Regions from separate parts of the Chelatococcus daeguensis genome, predicted to be linked through region 2. Evidence: predicted binding sites of a transcription regulator. Region 2 holds the regulator's gene; the other holds the start of a gene.
What was found. Region 2 encodes LexA, which represses DNA repair genes until DNA is damaged. Its sites were predicted from a motif close to TGTTCNNNNTGTGTTCNG; they were not measured.
Positions count from the first base shown of each region.

Region 1: the regulator LexA is predicted to act here: its motif matches at 12,898-12,915, upstream of ssb (single-stranded DNA-binding protein).

Region 1 is NZ_CP018095.1:2,180,666-2,196,290, forward strand. Features, by position in the region: gene BOQ54_RS10320 (DNA topoisomerase IB) at 1-140, opposite strand, end outside; gene BOQ54_RS10325 (BON domain-containing protein) at 209-916, opposite strand; gene BOQ54_RS10330 (hypothetical protein) at 1,254-1,529, opposite strand; gene ligD (DNA ligase D) at 1,693-4,233, opposite strand; gene BOQ54_RS10340 (Ku protein) at 4,241-5,119, opposite strand; gene BOQ54_RS10355 (hypothetical protein) at 5,809-5,988, shown strand; gene BOQ54_RS10360 (sigma-70 family RNA polymerase sigma factor) at 6,366-6,953, shown strand; gene BOQ54_RS10365 (hypothetical protein) at 6,967-7,383, opposite strand; gene BOQ54_RS10370 (TIGR02587 family membrane protein) at 7,396-8,238, opposite strand; gene BOQ54_RS10375 (zinc-binding alcohol dehydrogenase family protein) at 8,431-9,441, opposite strand; gene BOQ54_RS20370 (globin-coupled sensor protein) at 9,516-10,910, opposite strand; gene BOQ54_RS10385 (M20 family metallopeptidase) at 11,074-12,201, opposite strand; gene ssb (single-stranded DNA-binding protein) at 12,287-12,790, opposite strand; gene uvrA (excinuclease ABC subunit UvrA) at 13,206-15,625, shown strand, end outside.
Region 2 is NZ_CP018095.1:1,962,685-1,978,309, reverse strand. Features, by position in the region: gene BOQ54_RS09410 (CTP synthase) at 1-608, opposite strand, end outside; gene secG (preprotein translocase subunit SecG) at 783-1,202, opposite strand; gene tpiA (triose-phosphate isomerase) at 1,327-2,091, opposite strand; gene BOQ54_RS09395 (peptidylprolyl isomerase) at 2,242-4,155, shown strand; gene trpE (anthranilate synthase component I) at 4,162-5,682, shown strand; gene BOQ54_RS09385 (anthranilate synthase component II) at 5,771-6,382, shown strand; gene trpD (anthranilate phosphoribosyltransferase) at 6,393-7,406, shown strand; gene trpC (indole-3-glycerol phosphate synthase TrpC) at 7,414-8,220, shown strand; gene moaC (cyclic pyranopterin monophosphate synthase MoaC) at 8,217-8,720, shown strand; gene BOQ54_RS09365 (molybdopterin molybdotransferase MoeA) at 8,731-9,942, shown strand; gene lexA (transcriptional repressor LexA) at 10,057-10,755, shown strand; gene BOQ54_RS09355 (ComEC/Rec2 family competence protein) at 10,733-13,024, opposite strand; gene gltX (glutamate--tRNA ligase) at 13,185-14,606, shown strand; gene gltA (citrate synthase) at 14,867-15,625, shown strand, end outside.

The sequences.
Region 1 (15,625 bases), 220 kb from region 2:
TCGACATAAAAGAAGCCGCGCCCGGCGCGCCTGCGCCGGATGCCCGGCTCCCCGTCGTTGATGTAGAGAAGATCGGCGGCCTCCGCGCTCGCAGGCGGATCGGGCGGGAGGACGGAAGCCGTTTGCGCATGGGCGAGCATGGCGTCTCACGAAAGCGCCGGCCGCGAGCCGGCCGGCGCAGGACGGCGGGCTGCCGATCCGGAAAGTGTCAGAAGGTCGTGTTCACGCCCGTGTCCGGGCCCGTCGCTCTGGCGTTCACCCTCAGATTGTTCTGGACATGGGTGACGCCCGACACGTCCTCGGCGATATCTTCGGCCCGCCGCTTGTCGTAACGGCTGTAGACCTCGCCGGAGAGGGTCACCTCATGCGATTCGACACTCACCTCGATGCCCGATGCATCGAGCGAGGGGTCGTCGCTCAAGCGGTCGCTCACATCCTCCTTGATGCGTTCGTCCGAGCGGGTGTAGCCCTTCGGGCCGTGACCGCGGTACTGGTCCTGCCGCCGCCGCCTCTCGGCCTCCTCGTCGCCGAACCAGGACGAGATCTCGTCGCTCGCCTTGTCCCAGAAGTCGCGCTCCTCGGGCCGGCGGGCATGATAGTCACGCGCGTAGTGTTCCCGCCCGCCATAGGGCTGGCGCTGGCGGCGCCCGCCGGTGCCGTAGGTGCTCTCATAAAGGGCCGAATAGCGCCCGGCCCCGGTCGGGGCGAGGTCATAGCGCGGGTCGCGGCGCGGCCATTCGTTGTAGCCACGGCCGTAGCGGCGCTCGTAATAGTCCTCGTAGGGGTTGTTGCGGCGCACCTGCCGCGCCCATTCATCCTCGCTCATCGGCCCGTAGTCACGGTCGCGATAGCGCAGGTCGTCGGTTTCGAAATACTCCCGGTCGTCGCCGTACCAGGGGGATCGTTCTCTCGGCATTGTCCGTACCCTTCTTGGTCTCCTTGAGGTCCGGCACAGCCCGCTCTGCACGCTGTCGCGGGCCGCCACCGTGAATGCCCCCGAACCTTGACGGGGCCGGAAAGGTTCCGAAGCCCAGAGAGCCTGCCGCCGGGCGACCCGCAGAAATTTTTATGCGATTTTTAGTCGCGGAGCGGAACAATGCCCGTCATCGATCGTTGGTTGACGTCCAGCCGGCGGTGGTGCGTCGCCCCCATCCCCTTCCCCTGGTCTGCGATGTAGCGGACGCCGGCTGGGCCCCTTTTTCCGGCGCCTGCTGTCTCGAAGTACGGCGGTGCCGGCCTGAAGCGACACCCAATCACGCCCCGCCCACGGCCTGTCGCGGCTCCTCACCCGAGGGCCGCGACAGCATGATGAAGACGACCGCCGCGCCCGCGATCCCGGCCGCGACGATGATGGCGCGGCGGCTGTGCGGCTGCGGCGTCAACGTGCGACTCTCCGAGTGCACTTCCGCAGCCGTGGTGGGCGTTCGAGCCGCTTCGTCGTCGGTGCCGAGCGGCGCGGCTGCGGGGTCGGGAAAGGGCACCTTGTCCCCCGTCTTTCCGAGGTCGATGTAGCGCCGCAGACGCTCCACGGTCCCGGCGCTTCGGGCGGCAGCACCTGCGTCGGTCGTGCCCGTTTCATGGGACTCACCTTGCTTGCGGGCCGTTGCGAAAGGGCGCCCGGAGACGCGCGTGTGCCCCCCAACCACTCCCCAAGCGGACTGTCCCCGGCCCGATGACGCGGCCCGGACCTTCTCAGCCCTCCTCGGCACCCACCTTCCCGAGCATGGTCTTCGTGATCGCCTGGCGCCCCTCGGCTTCACCCGCCCAGGGATCCGGCATCGACAGGCGTTTCTCCATGTCGGCAATGGTGAAGGCCTGGGCGGTGTCGATGGTCCGCAACTCGTCCCAGCCCACAGGGGTCGCGACCGGCGCGTTCTTCTTCGCCCGCGTCGAATAGGGCGCGATGGCGGTGGAGCCGCGCTCGTTGCGCAGCCAGTCGACGAAGATGCGGCCGGCCCGCTTGGCCTTCGCGGCCTGGGCGACATAACGGTCCGGATTTTCCCCGGCGATGAGTCGGGCGAAGCCGCGGGCGAAGGCCTTGACCATCGGCCAATCCGCCCGGCGCACGAGGGGGGCGATGACATGGATGCCCTTGCCGCCGGTCAGCAGCGGCACGGTCTGAAGCCCGAGCGTCGCGAGCCGCTCGCGCAGGTCGAAGGCGGCGGCGCGCACGGCGGCGAAGTCGAGCCCCTCGTCGGGATCGAGATCGAAGACCAGCCGGTCCGGCTGGTCGAGGCGATCGATGCGCGAGCCCCAGATGTGATATTCGAGCGTCCCCATCTGCACGCCGGCGACGAGACCCGCGAGGTCGTCGACATAGAGATAGACGCCGCGCTCGCCGTCGCTCTCGGTGATCTCGCGGCGCTTGAGCTCGCGGGCCACGGTCTTGTTGCCGTGCTTCTGGAAGAAGCACTGTGTGCCGGCCCCCTCGGGGCAGCGCACGAGGCTGAGAAGACGTTCCGAGACGAAGGGCAGGATCCGCCCGGCCACGCGCTCGTAATGGGCCGCCAGATCGGCCTTCGTCACGCCCTGCTCGGCGAAGAGCACCTTGTCCGGGTTGGACAGCCTGATGCCGGCGATGACATCCCGCGCTTCGTGCTCCTGCATGGCCGTCCCCCTGGGTGTCTCCAACACCACCTCGCGCGCCGGCTTGTCCTCCCGGATGCCCTTCAGAACGCCGTGGCGGACGGCGCCTTCGCGCGTGAATTCAGTAAAGCCGACTTCGACGACGATGTCCGGCCGCACGAAGCGAGCCCGTCGAGCGATATCGCGCGGCAGCTCGGCGAAGGGCGAGGTCTTGCGGCCGCGGCTGGCGAGGAGCTGCTCCAGCCGCGCCAGATGGTCGCCCTCGAAGGCCCCCACCCGTCCTTTGTAGACGAGCTTGCCTCCCTCGTTGACGCCGATCAGCAGCGAGGCGACGGTGCGGCCCTTCTTGTCGCTCGGCCTGTAGCCGCCGATGACGAACTCCTGGCGCGCTCCGCATTTCACCTTCAGCCAGCTGCGCCCGCGGCCGGAGCGGTAGGCGTCCTCCGCCCGCTTGGCGACGATCCCCTCGTGCCCGGCCGCGCACAGCCGCCGGTTCACCTCGGGCGCATTGCCGACGACATGCGTCGAATAGATGAGCGGCGGCCCGGCCTCGCCGAGGAGCTGCTGCAGCAGGTCCTTGCGCTCGGTGAGGGGACGCCCGCGAACGTCCTCGCCGTCGAGCCACAGAAGGTCGAAGGCGAAGAACGTCAGTCCTCTCCCACCCTCCTGCAGCGCCGCCTGCAGGGTGGAAAAGTCGGTCTTGCCCTTCTCGTCGAAGGCGACGATCTCGCCATCGATCAGGGTGCCTGACGTGTCGAGACGGCCGGCCGCCTGCGCGACCTCGGGGAAGCGATCGGTCCAGTCCTTGCCGTTGCGGGTATAGACGCGGCAGGTGCCGCCGCCGATGGCGACCAGGGCGCGGTAGCCGTCGTATTTCATCTCCGACAGCCATTGCCCGCCCTCGGGCGCGGCGTCGACCAGCGTGGCGAGCTGCGGCTCCACCCAGCGCGGCAGCGCATGCCCGCCCCGGCCGCCCTTGCCGGCCTTTTTCTCCGCAGCCTTCGCCGCCGGCCGCCGGGCGCGTCGCTCCGGCGCCACATCCTCGGGGGCGATCGTGCGCCCCCCAGCGGCGATTTCCTCCATCGTGCGCCCGGAGGCGACGCTGCGGGTATGGCGCGCCAGGATGTCCGGCGGGCGGCGCCGGCCGGAGGTTTCCTCCTGATGCTTGATCAGCAGCCAGTTCTCGCGCTTGTCGCCCGGCTTCGGCGCCATGCGCACGAGGGCCCATTCGCCCGACAGCCGCTCGCCGTGAAGGCGAAAGGTCAGCTTGCCGCGGCGCAGGCCCTCGTCAGGGTCGCCGACAGGCTCCCAGGTGCCGCGGTCCCACAGCATGACCGTGCCGCCGCCGTACTGGCCCTTGGGAATGATGCCCTCGAAGTCGCCATAGGCGAGCGGATGGTCCTCGGTCCGCACCGCGAGCCGCTTGTCGGCAGGGTCGAGGCTCGGGCCGCGCGTCACCGCCCAGCTCTTCAGAACACCCTGCCATTCGAGGCGGAAATCGTAGTGGAGGCGCGTCGCGGCATGTTTCTGCACGACGAAGAGCAGCCCCTCGCCGATGCGGGCCTCGGCCGTGACGTCGGGTTCGGCTGTCCTGGTGAAATCCCGCCGCTCCCGGTATTCCCTGAGCAGATGCCGCACCTCGGCCATGGGCCCCTCACGCCGACTTCTTGCGCCGCGAGGCCGGGGCCGCCTTCCCGGCCGGCTTCTTCTGCGCCGGCCGCTTCTTCGGCGACGACGGCTTCGTGCCGGATTTCTCGAGGCTCTCCTTGAGGGCCGACATCAGGTCGACGACATTGCCGCCGCGCGGCCGGGCCTCCTCCTCGGCCCTCACGCGCTTCGGCTTGCGCCCCTTGACCTTCTCGTCGATCAGGGTCCGGATGGCCTCGGCATAGCGGTCCTCGAAGGCGCTCGCGTCGAAGGGGCCGCTCTTGCGGTCAATCAACTGCTTGGCGACCTCGAGCAGGTCCTTCTCGGCGGCCTTGCGCGAGATCGAGGAGAAGAAGGCGTCGGTCTTGCGAATCTCTTCCTCGTAGTGGAGCGTCTCCGCCAAAAGGCCGCTGCCGCACGGCCGCACGGCGACGAGATATTCCCGGCCGCGCATGGCGAGCTGGCCGAGCCCCGCCTTGCGCGTCTCCGCGAGCGCGTCACGCACCACCCGGAAGGCGTCTTCCGCCAGTTCGTCGGTGGGGGCGAGGAAATACGGACGGTCGAAGTAGAGCGGAGGGATCTCGCAGACATCAACGAAATGCACGAGCTCGAGCGTCTTCTTCGTCTCGAGCCTGATGGCGTCGATCTCATCCGGATCGATCAGCACATATTCGTCGTCCTCGACCTCGTAGCCCTTCCAGACATCGTCGTTCTTCACCGGTCCGACGCCGGGCACGACTTTCTGGTACTGCACGCGCTTGCCCGAGGGCTTGTGTATCTGGCGGAAGGAGATGCGCGCCGACGTGTTCGTCGCCGAATACATCTCCACCGGAATGGAGACGAGCGACAAACGCAGCTGGCCCTTCCAGACCGGGCGCTCGGCCATGGCCTGCTCCTCGGCTGATCCCTGCTAAATGGTCCTTTCCCTCAACGGCTTCGCGGCGCGGATGTTCCTTCTCCCGCCCCTTCGGCGCCGGCTACGAGACGGGCGAGACGCTACGGGCGCAGCGATCGCCGGCCGGCGGCCAGTCGACACGGATGACCGGCGCAGCCACGGCTCGCTCGGGACGGATACAGGCGACTGCCTCATAGCCTGCGCCCGTCCCGCAACCGAGGCTGGAACAGGCCGCCGCGTCGACGGTTAGGGCCGCGAGCTTCTCCGCGCCGACACGCGCCGCCGCCACGATCGTGAAGGAAGCGAAGCATGCCAATGCATCATACCTTCGTCTGCCTGTCCCGGAGATCCGCCCCCGCGAGATGGGCCCATCCCCGCCCGGGCTCGGCCTCCGCACCCCAGTCGCCCACTCCGATTCCCCGCCCACTGCCCATCCGCCTGTGGAGGAGCCGAAGCCCCATAGCCTGCTGGGCGGCGGGCTTGGTCGCAATTCCGACGAAACGGACGGTCCGGCCCTCTGGCACCGGGCGATCCGCCGATCCAGAACCCGCGGCGCGCCTTCTCCTGATACCAGCCGACAGATCGGAACACCTTGAAATCTCTGTCAAATGGTGATGTTTCGCTTGCAATCGCGACGGCAAGGGGCGAGGCTCATGTGATTAACAATTGTTAGGGCCGTCATGGGCGAGAATATCGGCAAGCACATGAAGGAACCGACTGCCTCGGCGACGTACGCGAGAGACATCCGGTTGCTGCTCGACGAAATCGAGCGCGAACCGGTGCCCGAGCGACTGCTCGTGCTTGCCCTCGAGCTCCAGGAGGCTCTGACGAGGCAGCGGCGCGAGAAGGACCAGGGTTGACGAGGTTACGGCGGTGTCGACTGCCGTCAGGGCGGCCAAGACAGCGGCCGTTCGGTCGCGTCGTGCCGTTGACCGCGCCTTGAAGAGATAACGCCGCTCCAGCGGGTCGGTGATGACGAAGCTGGCGCTGCGCAACACGGCTTCGACCGCAGCCGGTTCGTCATGAACCAGTTCCCCGGATCGATCGTATAGCGCGGCGACGACCGGCTCGCCTTGCCCCGCCGGCCCAACCCGCCCCCAGCCCGAGACCAGCGCCTCGGCGGCATCGATTTTTCCCCGAGATCGCGGAACTATCGGACGGGGCGAACATTGTCCCAAGAGGACGGGCCGGAGGGGCGGCTCGGATGCCAGCACACGATTCTGCGGAGGCAATCGCCATGCAGCCTGACCGAAGGCTCGAGAAAGGACACGCCTCGCACCAACAATCTAGCTCCGAGATCGTCGCGCTCATTCCTGCCTTGCGTGCCTTCGCGCGCACGTTCTGCCGCAACACCAGCGATGCTGACGACCTCGTACAGGAGACTTTGACCAAGGCTCTCGCCAAGATCGAGCAGTTCGAAGCCGGCACCAGCCTGAAATCGTGGCTGTTCACCATCATGCGCAACACGTTCTACACGCAGGCGAAGCTTGCCCGACGGGAGGCCCCGGGGGTGAGCGACTGCGCGTCGACGCGCCTGCGCGTCGACGCGACGCAGGAATGGTCGACCCGCGGGCGCGAGCTTTATGAAGCCATCCAGCGCCTGCCGCCCCAGCACCGCGAGATCATCGTGCTCGTGGGCGTTCTCGGCATGAGCTACGAAGAAGCGGGCGAGATCTGCGGCTGTGCCCTCGGCACGGTGAAGAGCCGACTCAGCCGTGCGCGGCTGCGGCTGCTGGAAGAGCTCGACGAGCAGTCGGCCTCGAGCTGCATCGAGCGGACCGAGACTTTTCCGACAGCGTCCCTGCCCAAATCCGTTCCACGGTGACCGGCACCCCATCTCACGGCTCGACATAGCTGGTCACGGACAAGTCCACCGTCACGCCGCTGCGCGGATCCCGTTCGAAGACGAAGGCGCCGCGCCGCTGCGACCGCTGCGGCAGGTAGTCGAAGCGCAGCTCCCTCGCCTCGTCCGGACCCACGTCCTGGTGCAGCACCGCGCGCAGCCTCACGTCCGATGCGGTGACGTCTCCCTCGTTAGTTACCACCACCTGCATCTGATAGACGTTGCCGATCTGCTCGACGTTCTCCACCATGATCGCGAAGCGCGGCGGCTGCCCGTCCACCCAGGCGCCGAGACCGAAGAGATAGCCCAGCAGCACGACGACAAAGAAGAAAGCGACGCCGCCGACGACCCATTCGAGCGCCTTCTCGTAGCTCGCGGTAGCGCCGGCCTTGCCCTTTCCGTTCGTCCGCATCAGCCTGCCCTCCTAAAGGATGAGCCGGGCAGCCGCGGCGCCGGCGGAAGAGGGAAAGCCGAGCACGATCGTCGCGGTGATGACCTGTTCGAGCGAGGTGTCGTCGGTGCGGCCGAAGGTCCACAGGATGTACAGGCTGACCAACATGGCGAGCATGTAGCCTGGCAGCGTGAAACGGACAAAGGCGCTCCACCAGGGCGTCTGCGGTGTGAGCTCGGTGCCGCCCCTGAAGCCCACGGCGAAGATGAAGCCATGCATGACGAACAGCGAGAGCAGGACAAGCGCCACCGCGTGCCAGGGCGTCATCCGGTAGGAAATGACGATCATCTCCTCCGTCGGGGCCACGTTGAAGCCCAGGAACAGGGCACCCACCGCCATGAGGAACATCTCGCCCCAGTAACTCTCTTGCCGGTCTTCCTCCCCCCGCCTCTCGGAGCCGAACTGGCTGCGCGCTAGGAGCGCCCCGATGCTCGCGGGCGCCACCTGGATGGCGATCTTGCCGGCGATCTCATGAACGGACATGCCCGGGCCGATGGCGCCGAACACAACGAGGGCGACGGCGCTCGTCACCATGCCGATGCCGAGCGCAAAGAGGGCATCGGCCACATCCTCGCGCCAGGCGCGGGTCGTCTCGAAGCCGATCCGCCGCGACAGGAGGATGAGCAGCGGCAGGCAGACGACCAGCAGGAGAGCGAGGCGCAGCCGGTCCATGGCAAAGCCGAGCCACCACATCTCCATCGTCATGAGCATTGGCAGGGAGAAGATCAACGCGCCGCCGAGCGCGCGGCCCGTGTCGCGCAGCGCCTTGCTGCGTGCGGGTGCACTCGTTGCACGGTCAAGGCCGACTGTTCCCATCGGTGCATCACCTCGGGCGAGGCCGGCCCGGCCGGATCCGAACCTGCTCGCAGCGATACAACGCGCTGGTGCGCCTTTGGTTCGGATCGCCCGTGAAGCGGCCTTTTGCCGGCGCTCTGCGGCCTGCACGGCGCCATCTCGACGCGGAATGATGACCGCGGCCGGCCACGAGGCCGCGGCCTTACGGGCGCGTCAGATCTCGATGAGTCCCTTGATGACGCCGGCCTCCGGCTTCGACCAGGCCGGCACCAGCTGCGGCGCCTCGTCGAGGCTGCCTCGGTGGCTTGCGAGGGCGCGGGTCGGCACCTTGCCCGCGCGCATGGTCGCAAGCACCGTCTCGAAGTCCTCCCGCGTCGCGTTGCGGCTGCCGAGCAGCGTCGTCTCGCGCTTGTGGAACGCGGGATCGTTGAAGGTGATGTCGGCATTGACGATGGAGAGCAGCACATAGCTGCCTCCGTGTCCGACGAGGGAAAAGCCCTTCATCATCGCCGCGGGGCTGCCGGTCGCGTCGAAGACGACGTCGAAGAAGTCGCCGTCCGTCGCGGCATTGAGACGCTCGTCGAGATCCGCCGACACCTCGTAGACGCTGTCGACGCCGATCTCGTCGGCACAGAAGGCGAGCCGCCGGGCATTCATGTCGATCACCGACACGTCGGCGCCGCGCGCCTTGGCGAAGATCGCCGCCGCGATGCCGATGGGGCCGGCGCCGACCACGGCCACGCGGCTCTGCGCACCGGCGCCGGAGCGGCGCACCCCATGGGCGCCGATGGCGAGGAACTCGACCATCGCCGCCTCGTCGAGCCCGAGTCCGCCGGCGGGGACGACATTGCGCACCGGCACGGCGATGTGGTCGCAGGCGCCGCCGTCGCGGTGCACGCCGAGCACCTCGAGCCGCTGGCAACAGTTGGTGCGCCCCAGGCGGCAGGCCCGGCACGCGCCGCAATAAAGATAGGGTTTGATGGAGACGATCTCGCCGGCCCGGAGCGCGCTGCCCTCCGGCGCCGTCACGATCTCGCCGGAGAGCTCGTGGCCGATCACGCGCGGATAGCTGAAATAGGGCTGGTTGCCGTGAAAGATATGATAGTCGGTGCCGCAGATGCCCACCCGGCGGATGCGCACCAGCGCCTCGCCTTCGCCGGCAACCGGCTCGTCCCGCTCGATGATGCTGAGCTTTCCGGGCTCGTCACAACGCAACGCTCTCATCGACGCCTCCTCCCTCTCCGCTGTCGATAACGCAGCAGGCCGCCGCGGTCGAGGCCGACCGATGGCATGATCGTTCAGGCGGCCCGCAGTTGCGACAGGAGACGAGCTGCCTCTCCCCTGAAGCCGTCCGCGCGGGCGAGAAGTGCGCGCGAGGCCGCGGCAACCTCCTGCGCCAGACGCCCGGCCGTATTGGCATCGGCCACCAGTTGCGATAGCTCGTCTTTCGCCCGGTGCACGCCTTCGCTGGCGCGGCCCGTGTGTGTGCCGATGGCAGCCGCGCCGACGCTCTGTTGCTCGACGGCAGAAAAGATTGAGGCGGAGGCCGTATTGACCCCCTCGATGCAGGCGCTCACCGCCCCGATATCGTCCACGGCGCGACCGACGACGGCCTGGATATCGCGGATGTGGCCAGCGATATCGTCCGTCGCACGCGCCGTCTGTTGGGCGAGCTGCTTGACCTCGGCCGCCACGACGGCGAAGCCACGCCCCGCTTCGCCCGCCCGCGCTGCCTCGATGGTGGCGTTGAGCGCGAGCAGGTTGGTCTGCTTGGCGACCGCCTCGATGACGCCGAGGATCTCGCCGATGCGCCGGGCGGCCTCCGACAGGGCGCCGACCGTCTCGCTCGTGCGCCCGGCCTGCCCGCTCGCCTCGCTGGCCGATTGGGCGGCTTCGCCCGCGCGCCGTGTCACCTCCGCGATCGCCTGCCGCAGGATATCGGCCGCCTCGTTGACCGCGGAAGCACCCGCGCCGGCGTCCTCGACCACCGCCGCCACCTGATGGGAGCGCTGGCTCGTCTGCCCGGCTGCGGCAACGAGCCTCTCGGCCGCAGCCGCCACGTCGCTTGAGGCGAGTGACACAGCTTCGGCCAGACCTGAAGCCATAGTTTCAAATTCCGCTGCAAGTGTCTCGCGCTGCGTCATTTCCACGCTCTTCCGGCGCGCTTCCATGGCAGCCATGCACTGGTCGAGATCGAACATCGCGGCCTTGATCAGCGCGTCGAGCGCCAGGTCGAGATTGGCGCCGAGACTATTGTGGCCCCAGATATGCCGGGAGCGCAGGATCGCCCGGGTAACAGAGCGGGTCAGGGCGCTCGTGGTACGGGCATAGCCGGCAAGACAGAGGCGCGGACACAGGCCGAGGCTGGCATACATCTCCGCCACCGCTCCAACCGACTGGCGATAGCCGTCGTCGAAGCGGGCATCGCAGACGCGCAACCAGTGCGCGATGAGGACGGTGCGGATGTTGCGGCGCACGTCCTTGCGCGTGAAGAGCTCACCCGCCACGCCGCTGGTGCCGAGATGATCGACGAGCGCGTCGAGAATCGCCGGCAGTTCCTCCGCCACCACGGGCTTCAGTTGCCGCAGCCGCTCCCGGTCCTTGCGGTCGAAACCGACGAAGGCAAGTTCGTCCTCCAGCCGTTGGCGGGCCGCCTGCCCGGCCGTGCGCTTCGATGCCCGTTCCACGTCCATGCTCAGACGTCTCGTCCCAAGCTTTGCCGGTGAGCCGACCCGCCTCCGGCAAGCACGCCACAAGAACCCGCCGGCCGGACGCCGACGGGAGTGAAGCCGCATCGGAGACGAAATTGCGGGGCGAGGCTTGCCCGGAGCCTGCCGGGCAGGCGCAACGGTGCCTTCAGGCGAGCGTTTCGAGCAGGCGCTGCATCAACTGCCCGCGCGGTGCGAGCGAGGAAATGAGGCCGTATTCGTGGAGCGTATGCGCCCCCTCGCCGTCGATGCCGAGGCCGTCAAGGGTCGGCACGCCGAGCGCCGCCGTGAAATTGCCGTCGCTGCCGCCGCCGGTCATGGGCGAATCGGCGAGCTCGAAACCGATGTCGGCGGCGAGATGCTGCGCATGGGCGAGCAGCCGGCCGATCTCGTCGGTCTTCACATAGGCCGGGCGGTTCATGCCACCCGTGATCGTCAGCTTCACGTCCGGATCGTATGGCTTGAGGGCGAGGATCTTTTCGCTCGCCGATACACCGTCGGCATCCTCGATCACCCTGAGGTCGACGGAGAAATAGGTGAAGTGCGGGATGACGTTGGCCGCCGTGCCGCCGGAGATGAGGCCGACGGTGGTGGTGATGCCGCGCGCGTAATCGGTCATCGCCTCGATGTCGAGGATCTGCCGCGCCGCCTCGCGGATGGCGCTGCGGCCGAGCTGGTGGCTCGTGCCGGAATGGGCCGGCCGCCCCTCGATGCGCACGTCGAAGCGCCCCACCCCCTTGCGGGCGGTAACGATCTTGCCGCCGTCGCGCGCCGGCTCCGTCACCAGCGCATAGGAGGCCCGGCGGGCCTCATCCTCGATGATCTCGCGCGTCGTGGGGCTGCCTATTTCTTCGTCGGGCGTGAACAGGAAGGTGATCGGCAGCAGTGCCGATCCCGCCGCGGCCACACGCTTGAAGGCCTCAAGGGCGAGATAGGCGCCGCCCTTCATGTCATAGATGCCCGGCCCGTAGAGCTTGTCCTCGTCGCGCCGCAGCGGCAGCGGCCCGTCGATGGTCCCCATGGGATGCACGGTGTCGACATGAGACATGATGAGGATGCCCTTGGCATCCGTGCGCGGGCCAGCGCGCATGACGAGTGTGTCGCCGAGCCCCTGCTTGCCGGGCAGCCGCTCCACCGCGATCGGCAGCCCCCGCGCCTCCGCGGCTACGATGTCGATCATGCGGTTGACGGCCGCCGCATCGCGGGTCGGACTTTCCTCCAGCACCCAGCGCGACAGGCCCGCTACCATCGCATCCGTATCGTACTCGCTCGCCATCGCCGCCCGGTCCTTCGTCTCTCACGCAGTTCGGGCGACGTCGGCGGATGCCTGCGTCGCCCGAGCATCGGTGAAACCCTTGCTATCAGAAGGGGATATCGTCGTCGAGATCGCCAGAGTAGCCGCCTGTGCTGCCCGAGGCGGCCGGCTTGCGCTCCATCGGCGAGGCGCGGCCGAAATCCGAGCCGCGCGAGCCGCCGAAGCCGCCGCCGTCTTCACCCATCTCGCCGCCGCCGCCGCGGCTGTCGAGAATGGTCAGTTCGCCGCGGAACGGGCGCAGCACAACCTCGGTGAAATAGCGTTCCCCGCCCGAGGCATCGGTCGCCTTGCGGGTTTCGAGCTGACCTTCGATATAGACCTTCGAGCCCTTCTTGAGATACTGCTCGGCCACGCGCAGCAGGTTCTCGTTGAAGATGACGACCGTGTGCCATTCGGTTTTCTCGCGCCGCTCGCCGCTCGTCTTGTCCCGCCACGTCTCTGAGGTCGCGATGCGCAGGTTGCAGACGCGGTTGCCGTTCTGGAACGTGCGCACTTCCGGGTCGCGTCCCAGATTGCCGATGAGGATCACCTTGTTGACGCTGCCCGCCATACCTCCACCTCCGCTCGTTTCGACACCGACCTTAAACCAGAGCCGCCCCGGCGCCTGATAGCGGCGGGCGGACGGGATGACGGCTTGTCCACAGTTGCATGTCTCATCGTTCTTGCTATGTTCTTATCGCTCCGACTCGCAATGTGCAAGCCGCCCTTTGCAACGGCGTGCCGAGCAACGCGGGCAGGAATGCCGGCCGCGCCTGCCGGCGGCGACCCGGTTCCAGTGGGCAATCGCCGTGAGGCGCATTATATCGGGTTCGCTTGCGGGCCCGATTGCCGTTTCGGAAGGGATGCGGCCGTGCATGCCCTGCAGGACGGCGTTTCCTGGGTTCTCAGGAACCCGCATGTGGTGCGGTGACTGCTCTTCTTCTGCAGCGTCGAGTCTTCGGCGCGGCTCAGCCGGTTTGTGATCCATGGCTCCCATCGACGATCTCTTCGACCATGCCGCCGAGGCGGCCGCCACCCGCACCATCACCATCCGTGGTGCGCGCGAGCACAATCTCAAGAACGTCGACCTCACCATCCCGCGCGACAAGCTCGTCGTCTTCACGGGCCTGTCCGGCTCCGGCAAGTCGTCGCTCGCCTTCGACACCATCTATGCCGAAGGTCAGCGCCGCTATGTCGAGTCGCTCTCCGCCTACGCCCGTCAGTTCCTGGAGATGATGCAGAAGCCGGACGTCGACCAGATCGACGGGCTCTCCCCCGCCATCTCCATCGAGCAGAAGACCACCTCGAAGAACCCTCGCTCCACCGTCGGCACGGTCACGGAGATCTACGACTACATGCGCCTCCTGTGGGCGCGCGCGGGCGTACCCTATTCGCCGGCCACCGGCCTGCCGATCGAGAGCCAGACGGTCAGCCAGATGGTCGACCGCGTGCTCGCCCTGCCGGAGAAGAGCCGTCTCTATCTCCTCGCCCCCGTGGTGCGGGGTCGCAAGGGCGAGTACCGCAAGGAGCTCGCCGATTTCATGAAGCGCGGCTTCCAGCGCGTGAAGATCGACGGTCAGTTCTACGAGATCGCCGAGGCCCCAGCGCTCGACAAGAAGCTCAAGCACGACATCGACGTGGTGGTCGACCGCCTCGTCGTGCGGCCCGACATCGCCGCGCGCCTGTCGGAATCGCTTGAGACGGCGCTCGAGCTCGCCGACGGCATCGCCGTGATGGAATTCGCGGACGAGAAGGACGACAAGGGCGAGGCGCGGCGCCTCGTCTTCTCCTCGCGTTTCGCCTGCCCTGTCTCGGGCTTCACCATCCCCGAGATCGAGCCGCGCCTTTTCTCCTTCAACAATCCCTTCGGCGCCTGCCCGGTCTGCGGTGGCCTCGGCCACGAGATGCAGATCGACCCCGACCTCGTGGTGCCGGACGGGCGGCTGACCCTGCGCGGCGGCGCCATCGCACCCTGGGCGAAGTCCACCTCGCCCTATTACGGCCAGACGCTCGAGGCGCTGGGGAGGCACTTCGACTTCCCGGTCTCGAAGCCGTGGGACGAGTTGCCCGAGAAGGCGCGCGACATCATCCTCTACGGCACCGGCGACGAGGCCGTGCGCTTCGCCTATGACGACGGCCTGCGCTCCTACGAGGTGAAGAAGCCCTTCGAGGGCGTCGTCAACAACCTGCAGCGCCGCTGGAAGGAGACCGAGAGCGACTGGGCCCGCGAAGAGATCGGCCGGTTCATGTCGGAGACGCCCTGCGGCGCCTGCGGCGGCCACCGCCTCAAGCCCGAGGCGCTGGCGGTGAAGATCGACGGCCGGCACATCGGCGAGGTGGCGCAGATGTCGGTCGCCGAGGCGCGGGGATGGTTCGAGATCCTGCCCGACCAGCTAAGCGACAAGCAGAACGAGATCGCCGGGCGCATCCTCAAGGAGATCCGCGAGCGCCTCACCTTCCTGCTCGACGTCGGGCTCGACTACCTCACCCTCTCGCGCGGCTCGGGCTCGCTGTCGGGCGGCGAGAGCCAGCGCATCCGCCTCGCCTCGCAGATCGGCTCCGGCCTCACGGGCGTGCTCTACGTGCTGGACGAGCCGTCCATCGGCCTGCACCAGCGCGACAACGAGCGCCTGCTCGGCACGCTGCGCCGCCTGCGCGACCTCGGCAATTCGGTCATCGTCGTGGAGCACGACGAGGACGCGATCCTGACGGCGGATCATGTCGTCGACGTCGGCCCCGGCGCCGGCATCCATGGCGGCGAGATCGTCGCCCAGGGCAAGCCCGAGGACATTATCGCGGATCCCAACTCGCTGACCGGGCAATATCTGAGCGGGCGTCTCTCGGTGCCCGTGCCGCCGAAGCGGCGCAAGCCGCAGAAGAGCCGCATGCTCAAGCTCGCCGGCGCCCGCGGCAACAACCTCAAGAATGTGACGGCCAACGTGCCGCTCGGCCTCTTCACCTGCGTCACGGGCGTGTCCGGCGGCGGCAAGTCGACCCTCGTCATCGACACGCTCTACAAGGCGGTGGCGCGGCGCCTCAACGGCGCCATCGAGCATCCCGCCCCCTTCGATGCGATCGAGGGGCTGGAGCATCTCGACAAGGTCATCGACATCGACCAGTCGCCCATCGGCCGCACGCCGCGCTCCAACCCGGCGACCTATACCGGCGCCTTCACGCCGATCCGCGAATGGTTCGCGGGCCTGCCGGAGGCGAAGGCCCGCGGCTACCAGCCGGGGCGCTTCTCCTTCAACGTCAAGGGCGGCCGCTGCGAAGCGTGCCAGGGCGACGGTGTCATCAAGATCGAGATGCACTTCCTGCCCGACGTCTACGTGACCTGCGACGTCTGCAAGGGCAAGCGCTACGACCGCGAGACGCTGGAGGTGAAGTACCGCGAGAAGTCCATCGC
Region 2 (15,625 bases):
TGGATGCCGATGGAGCGCAGCTCCGCCACCGAGTGCTGAGTCGGCTTCGTCTTCAGCTCCCCGGCCGAGGGGATGAAGGGCAGCAGCGTGAGGTGCACGAAAATGGCGTGATTGCGCGGCAGTTCCTGGCCAAGCTGGCGGATCGCCTCGAGGAACGGCTGGCTCTCGATGTCGCCCACCGTGCCGCCGATCTCGACGAGGACGAAATCGTAGTCCTCGTTGCCGCGCATGGCGAATTCCTTGATGGCGTTCGTCACGTGCGGAATGACCTGGATGGTGGCGCCGAGATAGTCGCCGCGCCGCTCCTTGGTCAGGATGTCGAGATAGATGCGGCCCGTCGTGATGTTGTCGTCACGGGTGCACGGGCGCCCGGTGAAGCGCTCGTAGTGGCCGAGGTCGAGGTCCGTCTCCGCGCCGTCGTCGGTCACGAAGACCTCGCCGTGCTGGTAGGGGCTCATCGTGCCCGGATCGACGTTGAGATAGGGGTCGAGCTTGCGCAGCCGAACCTTGTAACCACGCGCTTGAAGGAGCGCACCGAGGGCCGCCGAAGCAAGACCCTTGCCCAGGGACGACACCACGCCGCCGGTGATGAAAACGTATCGTGCCATGGGGACTCTCGTTTACTCCGAACTGTGCGATTCGGGAATGCGACTCGTGCAAGCGGCAACCGGAATCAACAAAGGCTTGTCCGCCACGCACCGACCTGCTGCGCGCGCCGCGCGTCCTGCAAGCTCCGTTCCACAAAAGGAGAGGGCCGGAAGCCCGGCCCTCGCTGTTGCCGATTATTGTGAGGTCGGCACCTGCGGCCCGGCCGGCGGGGCCGGCGGCTGCTGTGCCGGTGCTTGGCCTGCGTCTTGCGCCGGCCCGCCCTGCAGGCGCTGCAACTCCTCGAGCACACCGGGGCCGGAGGTTGGCGCGGCAGGCCCGTTCTGGCCGGCACCGGGCGCGACGCGGTCGATGACGGAGCTCGGCGCCCCCTGGTAGCCGGCAAGCACGGACAGGAGCAGGCTCGTCGCGAAGAAGGCGGCAGCGAGAATCGCTGTCGTGCGCGTCAGCACGTTGGCCTGGCCGCGGCCGGTCATGAAGCCGGAGACGCCGCCCCCACCCATGCCGAGGCCTCCGCCTTCGGAGCGCTGGAGCAGCACGACGCCGACGAGCGCCAGCACGATGATGAGATGAACGACGATGAGGACGGTCAGCATGCTCTGTTCCAGAGCCGCGCGGCAGCGAGCCAGGCGCGGCGGCAAACTCAATTGGCGCGGCCTTTAGCACAGCCCGCGCCGCGGATCAAAGGACGCATCGCCGCGTCTGCGGACGATCACTCCCTCACGCCATATAGGCACGCGCGATCGCCAGGAAATCCTCCGCGACGAGGCTGGCGCCGCCGACGAGAGCACCGTCGACCTCGGCGACGCCGAGGAGCTCGCGCGCATTGCCCGGCTTGACCGAGCCGCCGTAGAGCAGGCGCATGTTGCGGCCGGCCGCGCCGAAGCGGTCGACGAGGCTCTGGCGGATGAAGCCGTGCATCTCGGCGACGTCGACAACCGTAGGCGTCAGCCCGGTGCCGATGGCCCAAACCGGCTCGTAGGCCACAACCACCGGCTCGCGCGCCGCTTCCTCGGGCATCGACCCGGCAAGCTGGGCGCCGACGACCGCCAGCGCACGACCGGCGTCGCGCTCCTCGCGCGTCTCGCCCACGCAGACGATCGGCGTCAGCCCCGCCGTGATCGCGGCCCGGGCCTTGGCCTTGACCATCTCGTCGGTTTCACGGTGGTCCGTGCGCCGTTCCGAATGACCGACGATGACGTAGCTCGCGCCGACGTCGGCCAGCATCGCCGCCGAGAGGTCGCCGGTATGCGCGCCGTGGGTGGCGGCATGGCAGTCCTGCCCGCCGACCTTGACGGGCGTGCCGACGGCCGCGACGGCAAAGACATAGGTCAGCGTCGCCGGCGCGCAGACGAGGAGGTCGACCTTGCTGCGCAGGCCGGCGTCGTAACCCTCGAGAATCGCGCTGAAGGTCTCGGTGGCGGCTCGCGTGCCGTTCATCTTCCAGTTGCCCGCCACGAGCGGGCGCGGTCGTTCCGTCGTCATCCGTCCTGCCTCCGTTTGCGGGTGGACTAACAGAGGACGGAAAACGGAGCAACGCGCGACATTGCGGGAGGCGGTGTGTCTATCTATGATCCGCCGCCTTCGAGGGGGCCACCGCCCTCCTGAAACCTTAGGGACTGGAACCGGATCGACATGCTTCAGGGTTTTCGCAATCTCGGCAAGAGCTGGCTCGGCAAGCTCATCGTGGGCATCCTCTTCGGCCTTCTCATCCTGTCGTTTGCGATCTGGGGCATCGGCGACGTGTTCCGCGGCTATGGCGTCAACACCGTCGCCACTGTCGGCAACCGTGAAATCGGCGTCGAGCAGGTGCGCACCGCCTACCAGAACGAGCTGCAGCAGCTCTCCCGTCGCTTCGGCCGTTCCATCACCGCCGACCAGGCGCGGGCGCTCGGCCTCGAGCAGCAGCTCCTCGGCCGACTGATCGCGGAAGCGGCGCTCGACGAGCGCGCATCCGAGCTCGGCCTCGCCGTCTCGCGCGACACGGCGGGCGAAGCCATCGTCAAGGATCCGGCCTTCCGCAACGCCAGCGGCCAGTTCGACCGCCTCGCCTTCGACAGCATCCTGCGCGCCAACGGCCTGACGGAGCAGGCCTTCATCACCGAGCAGCAGGCCGTGCTCGCCCGCCGCCAGCTGGCCGATGCGCTCACCGGCGCCATCGTGCCGCCGCTCGCGATGCGCGAGGCCATCCATCGCTACGGCGCCGAGCGGCGCAGCATCGCCTATGTCGAACTGCCCGCCTCCTTGGCCGGCAACGTCGACGCGCCGGAGGAGGCTGCGCTGCAGGCCTTTTTCGACGAACGCAAGGCCGCCTTCCGCGCGCCGGAATACCGCACGGTCTCCATCCTGTCGCTGCGACCCGAGGATCTCGCCAAGCCCGGCGAGGTATCCGACGCCGATGCCACGGCGCGCTATGAGGAGGTGAAGGCCCGCCGCTTCACGAGGCCCGAGACCCGCAAGCTGCAGCAGCTGTCCTTCCCCTCGCAGGAAGAGGCCAAGGCCGCGCGCGAGAAGATCCTCGCCGGCGCGTCCCTCGCCGACATCGCCACCGAGCGCGGCGTGCGGCCGGAGGACATCGAGATCGGCACCTTCACCCGCGAGCAGATGATCGACCCGGCGGTGGCGGAAGCGGCCTTCGCCCTCTCCGCCGGAGACGTGAGCACGCCGGTCAGCGGCCGCTTCGGCATCGTGCTCGTGCGTGCTGCCGAGGTCACGCCCGCCGCGGTGCGGCCCTTCGCGGAGGTCGCCGACGAGCTCAAGCGGGAGATCGCCATCGAGCGCGCGCGCTCGCACCTGGACGAGACGCACGACCGCATCGAGGACCAGCGCATCGCCGGCAAGCCGCTCACCGAGATCGCGCGGGAGTTCTCGCTGAACGCACGCACCATTGGCCCGCTCGACCAGGGCGGCAACGGCAAGGACGGACAGCCCGTCGCCGACATTCCCGAGCGCGAGGTGCTGCTGCGCTCGGCCTTCGAGACCGATATCGGTGCCGACAACGAGGCGCTGCGCCTCGCCGACGGCGGCTATCTCTGGTACGACGTGACCAATGTGGAGGGCACGCGCGACCGCACGCTCGACGAGGTGCGCGCCGACGTCGCCGCCCAGTGGCGGGTCGACGAGATCGCCCGGCGCCTGTCGGACAAGGCGCAGGAGATCGTCACCCGGCTCGACCAGGGCGAAACCATCGAGGCCATCGCCGCCGAGCTCTCGCTCGAGGCAAGGACCGCGGAAGGCCTCGCCCGCGGCCAGGCTCAGGACGGCCTGCCGGCCAATGTCGTGACGCAGGCCTTCTCCGTCCACGCCGGCAAGGCCGCCTCCGCCGGGATCGGCGACGGCGACCGCCGCGTCGTCTTCAAGGTGACGGCGGCGACGGTGCCGGCGTTCGTGACCTCGACCCAGGAGGCGGAGCGCCTGCAGGGCCAGCTCGCGACGGCGATCACGGACGACATCCTCGGCGAATATGTCGCCAGCCTGCAGAGCGAGCTCGACGTGCGCATCAACCAGCAGGCCCTGCGCACGGCGCTGGGCACCAGCGGCGAGTTCTGAGCCGCCATGCAGCCGACACCTTCTTTCGAGGATTTCGCCGCCGGCTACGAGAAAGGCGCGGCAGGCGTCGTGAGCGCGACGCTGGTCGCGGATCTCGAGACGCCGGTCGCAGCCTTCCTCAAGCTCACGGACGGCGGGCAGGCGCCCGCCTTCCTGCTCGAGTCGGTCGAGGGCGGCGCCGTGCGCGGCCGCTATTCCATGATCGGCCTCAGGCCCGACCTCATCTGGCGATGCCGGAACGGGCGGGCCGAGATCAACCGGGATGCCCTCAACCGGCCACAGGACTTCGTGCCGGAGGCCGCAGCCCCGCTCGACAGCTTGAGAGCCCTCATCACCGAGAGCCGCATCCCGCTCGCCGGCGACCTGCCTCCGATGGCGGCGGGCATCTTCGGCTATCTCGGCTACGACATGGTGCGCCTCATGGAGCGCTTGCCGCACCAGCCAGCCGATGCGCTGGACCTGCCGGATGCGGTCCTGGTGCGCCCCACGGTCATGGCGGTCTTCGACGCCGTCAGGGACGAACTCTCGCTCGTCACGCCCGTGCGCCCGAAGGAGGGCGTTTCCGCCCGAGCGGCCTACGAGGCTGCGCTGGCACGGCTCGACGCCGCCCTCGAGGCGCTGGAGCGCCCCCTGCCCCACGATGCACGCCTCGATCCCGCCGCCATCGCGGCGCCGGCGCCCATCTCCAACACCACGCCGGAAGAATTCAAGGCCATGGTGGCGCGGGCGAAGGAATACATCCGCGCCGGCGACATCTTCCAGGTGGTGCTGTCGCAGCGCTTCGAGGCGCCGTTCACTTTGCCGGCGCTGTCGCTCTACCGCTCGCTGCGCCGGCTCAACCCCTCGCCCTTCCTCTGCTATCTCGATTTCCTCGACTTCCAGATCGTCTGCTCGAGCCCGGAGATCCTCGTGCGGGTGCGCGAGGGCAAGGTGACGATCCGGCCCATCGCCGGCACGCGCCGGCGCGGGGCGACGCCCGAGGAGGACAAGGCCCTTGCCGAGGAGCTGCTGGCGGACCCGAAGGAGCGGGCCGAGCATCTCATGCTGCTCGACCTCGGCCGCAACGACGTCGGCCGCGTCAGCGAGATCGGCTCGGTGACGGTCACCGACAGCTTTTTCCTCGAATATTACAGCCAGGTGATGCACATCGTCTCGAACGTCGAAGGCCGGCTCGATCCGCGCCGCGACGCGCTCGACGCCCTCGTCGCCGGCTTTCCGGCCGGCACGGTCTCCGGCGCGCCCAAGGTCCGCGCCATGGAGATCATCGACGAACTGGAGAAGGAGAAGCGCGGGCCCTATGCGGGCTGCATCGGCTACTTCGGCGCCGACGGCGAGATGGACACCTGCATCGTGCTGCGCACCGCCGTGGTGAAGGACGGGCGCATGGCCGTGCAGGCCGGCGCCGGCATCGTCTATGATTCCGACCCGGAATTCGAGCAGCAGGAATGCATCAGCAAGGCGAAAGCCCAGTTCCGCGCCGCCGAGGATGCGGTACGCTTCGCCATGCGCGCACGACGGGGGCAATGATGAGACGGGAGCGATGGCGCCGGCTTCTGGAGGCTTGACCCACCACTGCCCCGACGGGCAAAGCTTTGACTCTCAGAAAGCCACGCGCATGTTCCGCATCCTTCTCGTCGACAATTACGATTCCTTCACCTGGAATCTCGTGCACCTCATCGGGGCGCTCGGCCCCGCGATCGACGTGCGCCGCAACGACGCCATCAGCGCCGACGAGGTGCTGGCGCTCGACCCCGATGCCATCGTCCTCTCGCCCGGTCCGTGCACGCCCAACGAGGCGGGCATCTGCCTCGAGCTCATCGAGAAGGCGGCGCCGAGCGTACCCATGTTCGGCGTGTGCCTCGGCCTGCAGGCCATGGGCCAGGCCTTCGGCGGCGAGGTGGTGCGCGCGCCCCTGCCGATGCACGGCAAGATCTCGCGCGTGCATCACAAGGGCGAGGGCCTCTTCCGCGGCATCAACGGCCCGTTCGAGGCCACGCGCTACCACTCGCTCATCGTGGCGCGCGAGAACTGCCCGGCCGACCTCGCCGTCACCGCTGAGAGCGAGGACGGCCTCGTCATGGCCATGGCGCATCGGCGGTTGCCGCTCCACGGCGTGCAGTTCCACCCCGAGAGCATCCTCTCAGAGCACGGCGCGACCATAATGCGCAATTTCCTCGATATCGCCGCGCGCTGGAATGAGACCGGGCGCCCCGCAAGAACGAGCTGACGGAGCACCGATGGACGCCTTCAAACCCTTCATCGCCAAAGTCGCCACCGGTGTCTCGCTGAGCCGCGAGGAAGCCCGTCAGGCTTTCGACACCCTGCTCTCGGGCGAGGTGACGCCGGCCCAGAGCGGCGCCTTCCTGATGGCGCTGCGCGTACGCGGCGAGACGGTGGATGAGATTGCCGGCGCGGTCGAGGCGCTGCGCGCACGCATGGTGCGCGTCAGCGCTCCGGCGGGCGCCATCGACATCGTCGGTACCGGCGGCGACAACGCGGGCAGCTACAATGTCTCGACGCTCGCCGCCATCATCGCCGCCGCCTGCGGCGTACCGGTCGCCAAGCACGGCAACCGGGCCGCCTCCTCGAAATCCGGCGCCGCCGATGTGCTCGCCGCACTCGACGTCAAGGTGGGCCTCGACCCGGCTGGTATCGAGCGCTGCCTTGCCGCGGCGGGTGTCGGCTTCATGTTCGCGCCCGCTCACCACGCCTCCATGCGCCATGTGGCGCCGGTGCGCGTCGAGCTCGGCACCCGCACCGTCTTCAACCTCATCGGGCCGCTCGCCAATCCGGCCGGCGTGCGCCACCAGCTGCTCGGCGTCTATTCCGAGAGCTGGCTCCAGCCGCTCGTCGAGGTGCTCGCCGCCCTCGGCGCGCAGCGCGTCTGGGCCGTGCACGGATCCGACGGGCTCGACGAGATGACGACGACCGGGCCGACCTCGGTGGTGGCGCTGGAGGACGGGCGCATCCGCCGCTTCACCGTCACGCCGGAGGATGTCGGGCTTGTCCGGGCGTCGATCGCCGACCTGCGCGGCGGCGAGGCCGAGCACAATGCGGCCGCGCTGCGCGCGGTGCTCGCCGGGGAGAAGACGCCCTACCGCGACATCGCCGTCCTCAATGCCGCCGCCGGCCTCGTGGTCGCCGGCAAGGCCGCGGATCTCAAGGAGGGCGTTGCGGCCGCCGAGGCCGCCCTCGACAGCGGCGCCGCACGCGCTACGCTCGAGCGGCTCGTTGCCGCGTCGAATGCGTGAGGGCCCCATGAGCGATATTCTGGCGAAGATCGAAGCCTACAAGCGCCGCGAGATCGCGGCGGCGAAGACGCGCATCCCGCACGAGGAGATGGTGCGCCTCGCCCATGCCGCCCCGGCCCCGCGCCCGTTCCTCGCCGCCGTCGAGGCCCATCTGGCCGCGGACCGGCCGGCCCTCATCGCGGAGATCAAGAAGGCGAGCCCGTCGAAGGGCCTCATCCGCGCCGATTTCGACCCGCCGGCGCTGGCGAAGGCCTATGCGGACGGCGGCGCGAGCTGCCTGTCGGTGTTGACGGACGGCCCCTCCTTCCAGGGCCATCCGGACTATCTCGGCGCGGCGCGCGCGGCCTCCGGCCTGCCCGCCCTGCGCAAGGACTTCCTGTTCGAGCCCTATCAGGTCTACGAAGCGCGCACGTGGGGCGCCGACTGCATCCTCGTCATCATGGCCTCCATCAGCGACGAAGAGGCGCGCGCCCTCGTCGCCGCGGCCGAGGAACTTACGATGGACGTCCTCGTCGAGGTGCACGATGCCGAGGAACTCGACCGCGCGCTGGCCCTCGGTGTGCGCATGATCGGCATCAACAATCGTGACCTGCGCACCTTCGAGACATCGCTCGCCGTCAGCGAGGCGCTGGCGCCACGCATTCCCTCCGGCCACATCGTCGTCGGCGAGAGCGGCATCTTCACCCATGCCGACATCGCGCGGCTCGCGGGTGTTGGCATCCGCACCTTCCTCGTCGGCGAGAGCCTGATGCGCCAGACGGACGTGACGGCCGCGACCCGCGCCCTCCTCTTCGGCGAGGCTGCAGCGGCATGACGCGGCTCACGCACGTCGACGCCTCGGGCAAGGCCAACATGGTCGACGTGGGCGACAAGGCCGTGACGCAGCGTATCGCGCAGGCGGAGGGCCATGTCGTCATGCTGCCGGAGACGCTCGCCCTCATCCGCTCGGGCGAAGCCAAGAAGGGCGACGTGCTGGCTACGGCCCGCATCGCCGGCATCATGGCGGCGAAGCGGACCCATGAGCTCATCCCCCTCTGCCATCCGCTGAACCTGACCAAGGTGAAGGTCGACTGCACCATCGACGAGGCGCTTCCGGGCGTACGCGTGACGGGCGAGGCGCGCGTCACGGGTCAGACCGGCGTCGAGATGGAGGCGCTGACCGCCGTCTCCGTCGCCTGCCTCACCATCTACGACATGGTGAAGGCCGCAGACCGGGCCATGCGCATCGAGGGCATCCGCCTCCTCGCCAAGAGCGGCGGCAAGTCCGGCGATTTCCGCGCCGGCGACCGGCCGGACGCGGAGAAGACGGCATGAGGAGGCCAGCTTGGCCCTGACGCCGGTCGCCGATGCGCTCGCCGGCATCCTCGCCGGCGCGAGCCCCGTTCGCGAGCACGAGACCGTGCCGCTGCACAGGGCCGCCGGCCGCACGTTGGCCGTCGACCTCGCCTCCCTGCGCACCCAGCCGCCTTTCGTCGCCTCCGCGATGGACGGCTATGCCGTGCGTGCCGCCGATGTCACGGCCGTTCCCGCGCGCCTCTCGCTGATCGGCACCAGTGCCGCCGGTCATGCCTTTGCGGGCGCGGTCCGGCCCGGCGAATGCGTGCGCATCTTCACCGGCGCGCCCCTGCCGGCGGGCGCCGACGCCATCCTGATTCAGGAGAATGCCCGCGCCAACGGCGACCAGATCGAAGCGCTGTCGACGGTGGCGGCCGGGCGCTTCGTGCGCGAGGCCGGGCTCGATTTTCGCGAAGGCGAGATCCTGCTGCAGGCCGGCCGGCAACTCGCCCCCTCGGCAGTTGCGCTCGCCGCGGCCATGGGCCATGCGGCGCTGCCAGTGGTGCGGCGGCCGCGCGTTGCCATTCTGGCAACCGGAGACGAACTCGTCCGCCCCGGCGAACCGAGCCGACCCGATCAAATCGTCGCCTCCAACACCTATGCCGTTGCGGCCATCGCCGAACGGGCCGGGGCCGAAGCCATCGACCTCGGCATCGCCGGTGACGATCTCGCCGCGCTCTCTGCCGCGATCGATGCGGCCAAGGAGGCCCGGGCCGACGTGCTCGTGACACTCGGCGGCGCCTCGGTGGGCGATCACGATCTCGTGCAGCGCGCCCTTTCGGCGCAGGGATGGCAGCTCGGCTTCTGGCGCATCGCCATGCGCCCGGGCAAACCCCTGATGCACGGGCGCCTCAGCGCCATGGCCGTGCTCGGCCTGCCGGGCAATCCCGTCTCCAGCATCGTGTGCGCGCTCATCTTCCTCGCGCCGCTCGTGCGGGCGCTGAGCGGCGATCCGGATGCGGCCGAAATCGCGACCCTGCCGGCCCGGCTCGGCAGCGATTTGCCGGCCAATGACGAGCGGCAGGACTATCTGCGCGCCCGCCTCGCGACGGCCGACGACGGCACCCTCGTCGCCAGCCCCTTCCCGCGCCAGGACAGCTCCATGCTGCGCCTCATGGCGGAGGCCGAGGCGCTCGTCGTGCGTGCGCCCCATGCCCCCGCCGCCCGGGCGGGCGAGCCCTGCCGCATCATCCGGCTCTGAACTTCGCCTCGGTCGAACTTGCGGAACACACCGGGAACGTCTAATCTCGTTCATGATTTGTTTTCGACTCGCATCGACAATGCGATTCGACGAGGGGGAGCGAGATCGCCGGCCATGCTGACGCGCAAACAGCACGAACTCCTGCGTTTCATCCACGAACGCCTGCGTGAGACCGGCGTGCCGCCGTCCTTCGACGAGATGAAGGAAGCCCTCGATCTTAAGTCGAAATCCGGTATCCATCGCCTCATCGTGGCGCTGGAGGAGCGCGGCTTCATTCGCCGGCTTCCGAACCGCGCCCGGGCGCTCGAGGTGCTGCGCCTGCCCGACGGCGTCGCCGCAGCCCCGCGCGGGCGCTTCAACCCGAGCGTGGTCGAGGGCGGGCTTGGCAAGGTGCGCGCGCCGGCGCCTCAGGCGGTCGAACCCGCTGTCCAGACAGTTGCGATTCCTGTCATGGGCCGGATTGCTGCCGGCACGCCCATTTCCGCCATCCAGAGCCGCAGCCACACCGTCTCGCTGCCGCCGGACATGCTGGGCAGCGGCGAGCACTTCGCGCTCGAGGTGCGCGGCGATTCGATGATCGAGGCCGGCATCCTGGATGGCGATACGGTCGTCATCCGCAAGCAGGATACGGCGAATACAGGGGATATCGTCGTCGCCCTGATCGATGACGAGGAGGCAACGCTGAAGCGCCTGAGGCGCCGCGGCTCCTCCATCGCGCTCGAGGCGGCCAACCCGGCCTACGAGACGCGCGTGCTCGGCCCCGACCGGGTGCGCATCCAGGGCAAGCTCGTCAATCTGCTGCGTCGCTACTGACGTCGGGCTCCTGATCCTCCCCGCCCGTCTCATCGGCTGACGCGGGCGATGGCCGGCCCGTCGCGGCGCCGGCCGCCGTGGACAACGGTCGTGAAGGAAGCGCCTGCATCCAGGCGCGGCGCTCGTCGGAGGGCAACTGGCCGATGAGCCGATCGCTGCCGCCATTCCCGAGGATGACGGCCATTGCGCCGTTCTCGCGCAGCTTCGTGCGGTCGATGACCACGGGCGCTGCACAGCCGGGCGGGACGGTGAGCGCAGTGACGAGGATGTCGGCCCGCCGGCAGTCCTCGACGAAGGCCGAGGGGCGGCGCACCAGGGCGACCATGCGGCCGTCGACCGCCTGCATGGTGCAGCCGTCGCGGTCGCAGAAGACTCCGCTTTTGAGGCTTTCGTCGCCCGGCTGCCTCGCATCGCCGTCTGCGCGCAGCCATTGGGCGACGACGAAGGACGAGGCGCGGCCGAGCACGGCGAGACGCCCCTCGACACCCCGGACGGCCGCGCTCGCACCGTTGCGGTCGACGAAGATGTCCGGCCGCGCCGCTCCCGCGGCGATGGCGAGGGCGGCGGCCGCGGGCACGGCGGCGAGCCAGCGCAGCGGCGAGATGCAGATGGTCAGCACGAGCAGCGCCAGCGAGAAGAGGATGAGCGCGCTGCCCGGAAAGGCCGGTATCGCCATCACGGACAGGCGCCAGTCCTGCATGGCGTGGGAGACCGCGAGCACGATGGCCGTGCCCTGCCCCATCAGCCACCAGATGGGCGCGTCGAGGCCGAAGGGGTTGAGCAGAACCCCGAGCACAGCCGCCGGCATGACGATGAAGGAGACGAAGGGCAGCGCGATGCCGTTGCCCACCACGCTCAGCGGCATCGCCGTCTGGAAGTGATAGGCGCCATAGGCCCCTGTCGCCAGGGAGGCGACCAGGGTCGTGACGACGAGGGTGACGGTCCATCGCCACGCATGGCACAGGGCGCGCGCGACCGGACCGAGCGACGCCTCGCCCCTGCCCGGACGGGCCGCCTGCCATTCCGCGAGCGCCACGAGACAGGCCACTGCCGAGAACGACATCTGGAAGCTCGGCCCGAGCACTGCCTCCGGCTCGAGGGCGAGACACAAGATGGCGGCGAACGCGAGATTGCGCATCGAGAGCGCCGGCCGGTCGGCGAGAATGGCGCCGAGCATGGTCAGTGTCATCATCAGCGCCCGCTGGGTGGCGACGTCAGCACCCGAGAACAGGCAGTAGCCCACGGCCCCCGCCATGGCCGTCGCGGCGGCGATCTTCTTGATCGGCCACGTGAGGGCGATGGCCGGAAAGAGCGCGAGGAGCGCGCGCACGGCCCAGAACACCGTGCCGGCGGCGAGCGCCATGTGCAGACCGGAGATCGACACGATGTGATAGAGGCCGGCGGCGCGCAGGGCCTCGTTGGTATCCTCGGTAATGAGGCCGCGCTTGCCGGTGACGAGCGCAGCCGAGACAGCCCCCTCCTGCCCGCCGGCGGCACGGGCGATGCGCGTCGTCAGCGCATTACGCGCCTCGTCAAGCCATGTTGCAAGGGCCAGGCGCCAGTCCGGCACGCGCGGCGGGGCACTGATTTCCACACGCCCCACAAGCGAGCCGACGGCGCCGATGCCGCGGAAGAAGGCGTCGCGCGTGAAATCATAGCCGCCCGGCCAGGCCGCCCCGGGCGGCGGCATCAGGCGAGCGGTGGCCTCGATGAAATCGCCGGCGCGCAGCCGGGCCGGCTCGCGCATCGACACCCGCACACGCGCCGGGCGCTCGCCGTCGCCGAGGTTGCCGAGCGTCTCGACCCGCACGACGGCCCGCGGCCCCTGAGGCCGCTCCTCCACGCTTTCGACGAAGCCGGTGAGCGGCGCGATGGTCACGCGTGCGAGCACCGGCGCCTCCACGCGCGCCGTCCGTGCCGCACCGGCGAGGAAGCCGGCGAAGAGAAAGGCGGCGGCAACCGCCGCGACGAAAGTCACATGACGTCGCGAAACGGCTGCCAATCCGACGGCGATGGCGAGGGCGGCGACAGGCGCCCAGACGCTCGGCTCGCGGTCGGCCGCGAAATAGAGCAGCACCCCGATGCCGAAGCTCACCGCCGCCCAAGGGAGCAGGCGCCGGTGCGTGCTCTCCTCGTCTAGGCAGCGGACAAGGAAAGGGGTGATATCGGCAAGGGACAGGCCACCAGCCCGAACGGCGCCGCGTCCGCCGGTCGCGCGATCGAGCACGGCGGCAACGGCACGGGCCTGGCGAGATCGTTCCGGCGGCATGCGGAGCGAGGAATTCCTTACGTCGGACGGCAGGTCATGCTACACGAGCGCCCGCTGCATTGAACCATCAAGTCGCCGGATTTTGCGAGCAGCAGAACCGAGGCATGCGGCACGCTCGCATCGATTCGCCACCGCCACCTTCCGAGAGTTCCGAACACCCATGTCAGGCACGGTCGTCACCCGCTTCGCGCCTTCGCCCACGGGCTTCCTCCACATCGGCGGTGCCCGCACGGCCCTGTTCAACTGGCTCTTCGCTCGCCACCACGGCGGCAAGATGCTGCTGCGGATCGAGGATACCGACCGGGAACGCTCTACCGAGGCCGCGATCCAAGCGATCCTGGACGGCATGACCTGGCTCGGCCTCGATTGGGAGGGCGAGGTCGTGCACCAGTTCGCGCGCGCGGCGCGCCATCGCGAGGTGGCAGAGGAGCTGTTGCGTCGGGGCAAGGCCTATTACTGCTACGCCACGCCGGAGGAGCTCGAGGAAATGCGCGCCCTCGCCCGCAAGGAGGGGCGGCCGATGCGCTACGACGGCCGCTGGCGCGACCGCGATCCCGCCGAGGCGCCGGCCGGCGTCAAGCCGGTGATCCGCCTCAAGGCGCCGCAGACCGGCGAGACGGTGGTGGACGATCAGGTCCAGGGCCGCGTGACGTGGCAGAACAAGGACCTGGACGACCTCGTGCTGCTGCGCTCGGACGGGACGCCGACCTACATGCTGGCCGTCGTGGTCGACGATCACGACATGGGCGTCACCCACATCATCCGCGGCGACGACCACCTGACGAACGCGGCGCGGCAGACGCAGATCTACGAGGCGCTCGGCTGGGCGGCGCCGGTGATGGCGCATATCCCGCTCATCCACGGACCGGACGGCGCCAAGCTGTCCAAGCGGCATGGGGCGCTCGGCATCGACGCCTACCGCTCGATGGGCTATCTGCCGGCGGCGCTGCGGAACTATCTCGTGCGCCTTGGCTGGAGCCACGGCGACCAGGAGATCTTCTCTACCGAAGAGATGATCGCGGCCTTCAATCTCGCCAGCATCGGCCGCTCTCCCGCCCGTTTCGATTTCGCCAAGCTGGAGAACCTCAACGGCCACTACATGCGCCTTGCGCCGGACGAGGAGCTTGTTCGAGCCATCGAGGCGCTGCTGCCGGAGATCGGTCCGGCCCGCGGCCTCGGCACCTCGCTGGAGCCGGCGCTGCGGGCCAAGCTCCTCGCCGCGATGCCTGGCCTCAAGGAGCGCGCCAAGACCCTGATCGAGCTCCTCGACAGCGCGTCCTATCTTTATGCATCTCGTCCCCTGCAACTCGACGAGAAGGCGCGCGGCATTCTCGACGACGACGCCCGGACCCGACTCGGCCAAGTGCTCCGCCGCCTCGAGAGCCTCGATGCGTGGACGCCGGCGGGAACGGAGGCTGCCGTGCGCGCGGCCGCCGAGGAGGCGGGCGTGAAGCTCGGCCTGATGGCACAGCCGCTACGCGCGGCGCTAACGGGGCGCTCCACCTCGCCCGGCCTGTTCGACGTCATGGAGGTGCTCGGCCGCGAGGAGAGCCTGGCGCGGTTGCGTGATCAGACCCGCTGACGGGCCTCCACCGGGCGGGTTGATGCGGCGCAGCAACGACTTCTCCCAAGGGTTGCGGCGCCGGCATTGTTGCCGGTCAAGTCCCGCTTCCGGCGCTGCTTGAACGCATGCCGCGAATGCGATACGCAGGCCTCGATCTTATCTCGATCGGATCGAAAAACCGCGGGACGGCGGAGCGGAAAGGCAATCACAGCCAAGGGGCAACCCCTGCCGATGAGCCGTTGTCCTGTGCGCTTTACCCGAAGAAAGGGGATGCATCCATGAGCGCAGGAACGGGCACGTTCTCCATCGACGGCAAGACTATCGACCTTGCCGTGCGAGAGGGAACGATTGGGCCGAGCGTCGTCGACATCGCGCCGCTCTACAAGAATGCCGGGATGTTCACTTACGATCCGGGTTTCACCTCGACCGCGAGCTGCGAGTCCAAGATCACCTATATCGACGGTGACGAGGGCGTGCTTCTCTACCGCGGCTACCCGATCGAGCAGCTCGCCGAGCACGGCGACTTCCTGGAAACCTGCTATCTCCTCCTCTACGGGGAGCTGCCCACGGCGAGCCAGAAGGCCGATTTCGACTACCGCGTGACGCGCCATACGATGGTGCACGAGCAGATGACGCGGTTCTTCCAGGGCTTCCGCCGCGACGCCCACCCGATGGCGATCCTCGTCGCCTCGGTCGGCGCCCTCTCGGCCTTCTATCACGACTCCACCGACATCTCCGATCCGCAGCAGCGCATGATCGCCTCCATGCGCATGATCGCGAAGGTGCCGACGCTTGCGGCCATGGCCTATAAATATTCCATCGGCCAGCCGTTCATGTATCCGAAGAACAACCTCGACTACACGTCGAACTTCCTGCACATGTGCTTCGGGGTGCCGTGCGAGGAATACGTGCCGAACCCGGTGCTCGCCCGGGCGATGGACCGCATCTTCATCCTGCATGCCGACCACGAGCAGAATGCCTCCACCTCGACGGTGAGGCTCGCCGGTTCCTCGGGCGCCAATCCCTTCGCCTGCATC